DNA from 3 places in the Paenibacillus sp. CFBP 13594 genome. Region 1 is predicted to be linked to each of the others. Evidence: predicted binding sites of a transcription regulator. Region 1 holds the regulator's gene; each other region holds the start of a gene.
The links. The regulator Rex, encoded in region 1, represses fermentation and respiration genes when NADH is low (regulators of the CRP and FNR family bind a similar motif). The targets are predictions, from matches to a motif close to TTGTGAAATATTTCACAA.
Positions count from the first base shown of each region.

Region 2: IFU39_RS05430 (cytochrome ubiquinol oxidase subunit I) is a predicted target of Rex. The motif match lies at 1,127-1,144, and genes of this name have one in related genera.
Region 3: pflB (formate C-acetyltransferase) is a predicted target of Rex. The motif match lies at 1,184-1,201, and genes of this name have one in related genera.

Region 1 is NZ_JACYVQ010000001.1:182,727-185,007, reverse strand. It holds gene IFU39_RS01105 (amidohydrolase) at 1-616, opposite strand, end outside; gene IFU39_RS01100 (redox-sensing transcriptional repressor Rex) at 603-1,256, opposite strand; gene dinG (ATP-dependent DNA helicase DinG) at 1,475-2,281, opposite strand, start outside.
Region 2 is NZ_JACYVQ010000001.1:1,206,690-1,208,970, forward strand. It holds gene IFU39_RS05430 (cytochrome ubiquinol oxidase subunit I) at 1-1,049, opposite strand, end outside; gene IFU39_RS05435 (MFS transporter) at 1,449-2,281, opposite strand, start outside.
Region 3 is NZ_JACYVQ010000005.1:206,130-208,410, reverse strand. It holds gene adhE (bifunctional acetaldehyde-CoA/alcohol dehydrogenase) at 1-341, shown strand, start outside; gene pflB (formate C-acetyltransferase) at 1,284-2,281, shown strand, end outside.

The DNA of each region.
Region 1 (2,281 bases):
CGACCTGCACAAGCTTCTCTATGTAGTCAGGAGGGCATGTATATGGGGCGTGTGGCGAGATTACAGTTGTAATGCGACCATCTGCCTGTCCATTCCACTCACGTGCAAACGCTGCCGACTCCTCCAGTTTCCGCAGTTGCTCTTCTTCCGAGCACAGCCCGATTACACCACGTGCCAGTGCTGCTCTAACGCCGGATTGCTCCACAACTTTGGCAACTTGATCCATGTGATCGTACATGTCCAGGAAAGCTGTAGTTCCGCCTTTCAACATTTCAAGCACCGATAGCGAAGTTCCCCAATATACGTCTTGTGAAGTCATTTTCGCTTCCATCGGCCACATTTTTTCCTGCAACCATACTTGCAACGCAAGATCATCTCCGTGCCCTCTGAGCAACGACATTGCTGCATGACCATGCGTATTGATCAGACCCGGCAGGAAGAACAGTCCTTTTCCATCCACTTTGGTACAATTTTTGTCTCCATCCGGCAATGTCTCACCAATATGCACAATCTTGTCATCCTCGACAACCATGTATCCTTGAACCACGTTCCATGTTGTGCCGCCTTCATTAACGGCAAATTTGCCGTTGTGAATTACCCATCTATTTGTTGTCATCTTCCTCGTCGTCCTTTCCAGTCTCCAAGTAATAGGCCAAACTAAGCAGATCCGTTGTAAAGTCAGCATGGTGAATGCGGATATGCGGCGGTGTTTTTAGAATGGTTGGTGCAAAATTAAGAATCGCTTCGATTCCGGATTCAATAAGCTGATCGGCTACATTTTGGGCTTCCGTATCCGGAACCGTGATAATTCCGATGCGGATGTTTTCTGTTTTAACCGCTTCCGTCAATTCATTCATTGGTTTAACCGTCAAACTGTTAATTTGACTACCAATCTTCGGTCCATATGCATCAAATACAGCAACAATCTTCATGTTGTCTTTCAGATATGCGTTGTAGTTGGACAAGGCTTGACCGAGATTACCCGCTCCTACCAGAGCTACATTAATTTGCTGATCGATTTTGAGAATGTGACGAATTTTCTCGATCAAATAGGATACATCATACCCGATCCCTTTACGACCAAAATCACCGAAGTAAGCCAGGTCTTTACGAATTTGGGCCGGATTCAGATCCAGCCTCTGTCCAAGCTCTTGAGAAGAAACAGTAGCCACCTCACGCTGATGCAACTCGTTCAAATAACGCAAGTATACAGGCAGACGTCGTACCACCGCTTCCGAAATTTTATCCGATTTCATTCTTGCTCCCCCTTACCAAGGCCACGATAAAATAATAGATGAAAAGATGAGCATTCTGTATAAACTCAAAGATAAACATGACATTTTATACAGAATGCTCCTTGTAATTTAGGTTATAAGTTCTTACGTGCAACTGCTTTAATCGGATACGGAAATATCTAATAAAGTTTAACGCCAAACGATAGTGTCATGCAATGATATAACGAACAAAACAACCATTATTCTTGTTCATTAGCAGGTTTTTCCAACCACTCGGTAATTCGTGGAACCATCTGCTCCGTGAGCATATGCTCCATTTTGGGACCAGGCAAAGAATATAAAAAGAATTTACCATAGTACGCTTCAATCACCCGTGTATCATAAACAATGACAATTCCTCTGTCCTTCGCTGTACGCACCAACCGGCCAAATCCCTGCTTGAAACGAATGACCGCTTGCGGCACGGACAGTTTCATGAACGGATTTTTCTTCTGTTCCTGAAGCAACTCACTCTTGGCTTCCACCAACGGATGATTCGGTGGCTGGAAAGGCAGTCGCACAATAGCGAGACAGGTTAGCGCCTCTCCCGGGATATCTACACCCTCCCAGAAGCTGCTTGTACCCAGAAGTACCGTAGCTTTGGCATCTTGGAACCTGCGAGTCAGCTTAGAGCGGCTTCCACTGTCAACGCCTTGCCCAAGCAACGAGATGTCGTTACCAGATAGCGCCTCCTTCAGCGGATCATAGACCTGTCGCAACATCTTGTATGAAGTAAACAGAACCATCATGCGTCCACGCGTGGCAATTGCCGTCTCTGCAAGTGATTGCACCAGCATATTGACAAAGTGCGCATCACCCACACTGCCCTTCACACTCGGGAAATCACGCGGAATCACCAGAAGTGCCTGATCGCGATAGTTGAAAGGTGATGGCAGCATCGACGTTAACAACCGATTATTCTCGGAAGCTTCCTGCAAGCCAAGCTGTTCAATCATGAACTGGAATGATTTATCTACCGAAAGCGTAGCCGATGTAAGCACAACACT
Region 2 (2,281 bases), 1.0 Mb from region 1:
AACTGATTTCGTTTCTTCCAGAACACAAACAGGAAGTACAGACTGGATATAGCGAGTAGAGCGAAACCTATTCCAGCCATTAGATCAAACAAATAATGCACAAGTAAGGGTGGATGCTCATCAGATGGAAATTCATTCAGCCCGGTTACCTCGGCATTAAAGTCTCCAAAGGCAAGAAAGCTAAGCACTTTCGGCAAATGAAGTGCGCCTATGATTTCATGTTCAGCATTCAGCCATCCTAATAAAATAAGATCTGCGCCGCTTTCCGTCTCGAAATGCCACTCGGCAGCTGCGAGCTTCTCCGGCTGATGTTCAGCCAAAAACTTGGCAGATACATCCCCAGCTAAGGAATTTAATAAACTGAATACCAGAACAACGGCCATCATGAGGTTCAGGCCTTTTTTGTGGTAGGCAGACACCCCTTTTCTCAACATCGCAAAAGCTGCAATTCCCGCTAACAGAGCAGCTCCTGTCAGATAAGCCGAGCTTAATACATGAAATACTTTGGAGAACGTCGCCGTATTCAGCATCGCTTGTACAGGATTCACTGCCAAGAATTGACCTGCTTCCATGACAAAGCCTTCAGGCTGGTTCATGAATCCGTTCACTGTTGTAATAAAAACAGCAGACATGCCTGCCCCGACGACAATCGGAATGGTCAGCAACCAGTGGATATACGGATTTTTGAACCGATCCCACGTGTACAGATAAATGCCAAGGAAGATGGCTTCAAAAAAGAACGCGAATACTTCCATAAATAGTGGCAGTGCAATAACATTACCGGCCAATTTCATGAAATTCGGCCACACCAGGGCCAATTGCAGCGATATCGCTGTACCTGTGACAACACCAACCGCCACAGATATGACAAATCCTCTGGACCACCTCTTTGCCATAAGTATGTAATGGTGATCCTTCTTCCGAATGCCGATGAACTCTGCAATAGCAATCATCAAAGGTACACCGACACCAAGCGTTGCAAAAATCACGTGGAACCCGAGCGTCAAACCTGTCACCAGCCTGCTCCATAACACCGTATCAATAGCCATTCTTTGTGTTGCCTCCTTTCAAACTCTGTTCAATTTAGAAACATTCAATATCAGCTTTGGCCAAACTCAATGCAGAGTTGCGAAAAATTTCACAAAGTTAGGTATGATGATATCTTGCCACACCTATAATGCGTTTACTCCTGTTTGCCCCCGATAATAACAAGCATTGGATGCCTATTAAAATCTGATATGGATGCACTTAAAGTACTAACCAAGCCTATTAATCAAAATTATTATATCTTTATTTTTACCTAATTCAATCAAAGTCACGTCTTCTACCCTAAACGTTCAAGAAAGGATCAACTCTTTCTGACAACTTGGTGAAAAATAAAAAATACACCCAATGGAGCTATTGATTCATTGGGTGTAAACGTGCTATTGCACGGCAGATTCTCTATTTTACTTGCTTACTTGCTCCGGACTCACCGCACCTGCCTCGCGACGTACGCTCATGATGATCAGTGATGCAGCTAATACCGTAAGGATGATTCCAAGCATCTGAAATCCTGTCACATTAAATGTATCTCCCATGACGATACCAATCAATAACGATGATATGATGGTCCCCAGGTAGCGTGATGTATTAAAAATACCTGATGCGACTCCGATCATTTCTTTGGGTGTGCTTTTGAACAGAGCAGCTTGCATGCCGACCGCGTTTAAGCCGTTACTAATGCCAAATAAAGCCAAGGCAACAATGACAACAAAAATTGGAGAAGTTTCATTCATGAATGTAATGAATACAGAGCCAATGGTCATTAACAATGCTGATACGATCAGAGCTGGCCGTGATCCCGATCTGTCAATCCAGCGCCCTGCGATCGGAGCAATAATGACTGAACATAACCCCAAAGCCAGCATGCTCATTCCTGTATGAACTTCGTTGAGATGACGTACCTGCTTCAAATACGTAGGAACTCCAAAAAAAAGAGCGTAAAACAGGATGTTCACCAGCATGTATTGCACATTCACCCAAGTCATCTCGGGATAGGAGGCAAACGTTCGCAGAGGGATAAAAGGCGTGGCTGCATTTAATTCATGTCGGATAAACATGACGAGTGCGATTAACCCGATCCCCCCTGTCAGCAGATGCCATGTTGAAATATTTCCTGTGGAATTTACTGATAGTAAACCGATGAGCAGAGTTACCAAAGCTACCGTAAACATCAGGATACCTGGTGCGTCAATTAACGCGAGCCATTGCCGAATGGACATGTGACCAGAGATAGACG
Region 3 (2,281 bases), on a different contig from region 1:
ACGCGAAAAAACCGACCAAATTTGCATCGTTCCCGAAATATTCGCACTTTATAGCGGATGAGCGGTATGCCGAAATTGCCCGGATTCTGGGATTGCCTGCACGTACAACAGAAGAAGGCGTAACCAGTCTTATCAATGCCATTCGCAAACTGAACAAAACATTGGGCATTGAAGAATCGTTCCAGGAAATCGGATTTGATGCCAAAGACTTTGAAGCACATGTAGATTATCTGGCTGACCGTGCCTTCGAAGACCAATGTACAACCGCCAATCCGAAGTTGCCGTTGGTAACTGAACTGGCTGATGTATACCGCAACGCTTTCTACGGAAAGTTTGAATAACAAATCTAGAACGAAGCGTGCCTTACGGCAAGAAGATCAGGGTTCCCCGAGAGGGGAGCCCCGATTGCCGTCTTACACACAATAACGAGAGGGCAGAAAAATAGGAGAGCAAAGCACCTGTTTTTCAGGTTTTATTCTAAGATTTAGTTTGCTCCGAGCATAGAGGAGCAAAGGGCTCTAAAGAGGTGGCATGGAATCCGTGACGTGGCTGTTTGAGTCAGATGTTCGCACAATAACGAGAGGGCAGAAAAACAGTAGAGCGAGCATCTGTTTTTCAGGAAATGGTCCTAAGTCCTTGTTTGCTCCGAGCATAGAGGAGCAAAGGGTTCTAAAGAGATGGCATGGAATCCGTGACGTCGCTGTTTGAGCCAGATGTTCACACAATAACGGAGAGGGCAGAAAAACAGAAGAGTGAAGCACCTGTTTTTCAGGAAATGGTCCTAAGTCCTTGTTTGCTCCGAGTTTAACGGAGCAATGGTCCTAAAGAGGTTACACGGAATCCGTGATGAGGTCGTTTAACCCAGATATTCACACAATAACGGAGTGGGCAGAAAAAACTGAAGAAGCGGAGCGTTCGCCTTTATCCCCGGATTTTCCCCTTTGAAATATAACATTGAAAAAATCCTGGGATAACAGCGATCGGAAGTTGTTCTGCCCGCGCAGTGGCTAAGTGTGAATCTAAAGAGGGTTCAATAGGACACAGCGCAGGTGGAGTGAGTTAGTTCACTGACTTTGTGACAAAAATCACAGATGATGAAAGCCCCAAGTCGTATACTGAAAATGTAAGAAAAACATTCATTCCGCGGTTCCGGTTCCCAAGTAGAGAGAACATGTTCCGGTTTATGTGAAACAATTCACATTAATCGCGGCTCTGGGCACACAATGATACGAATGAAGCAAGATGTTATGTGTCCAGAAATCCAAATTAGTGGAGGGATTACGATGTCGGTGATTGAAAAAGATGTCAAACAACAAACAGGCTGGAGAAACTTTACCAAAGGAACATGGACCAAATCCGTAGACGTGAATGATTTTCTGGCACACAACTTGTCTCCGTATTACGGTGATGAAGCATTTCTCGCAGATGCAACCCAGAATACCAAAGAATTGTGGGAGATCGTATCTGATCTGACCAAAAAAGAACGGGATAACGGCGGTGTCCTTGACGTTGATGTGAACACACCAGCGACTATTGTTTCTCACCAACCAGGTTATCTGGATCAATCCAAAGAGCAGATCGTCGGCGTTCAGACCGATGCTCCGTTCAAACGTTCCATTCAACCAACAGGCGGAATCCGGATGATGATTGATGCATGTGAAGCATACGGCTTCGAATTGCCTCAAGGCGTCATTGATATATTTACAAACATTCGTAAAACACATAACCAGGGTGTATTCGATGCTTATACTTCCGATATGCGTGCAGCGCGAAAAGCAGGGATTATCACAGGTCTGCCAGATGCTTACGGCCGTGGCCGGATCATCGGTGACTATCGTCGTGTAGCTTTGTACGGGGTAGACTTCCTGATTCGTAACAAAAAAGGTGAACTGAATGCACTTGAAGTTGATGTTATTGATGAAGATGTCATTCGTCTGCGGGAAGAATTGTCTGAACAGATTCGTGCATTGCAAGAATTGAAACAATTGGGCGATATGCACGGGTTCGATATTTCCTTACCAGCGACAACAGCAAAAGAAGCGTTCCAATGGTTATACTTCGGTTATCTCGCTGCGATCAAAGAACAGAACGGTGCTGCGATGTCACTGGGACGTGTATCTTCTTTCCTGGATATCTACATTGAACGTGACCTGCAAGAGGGCATTTTGTCCGAAGAACAGGCTCAGGAATTGGTTGACCATTTTGTAATGAAACTGCGGATTGTCAAATTCCTGCGTACACCGGATTACAACGAACTGTTCAGTGGAGATCCAACATGGGT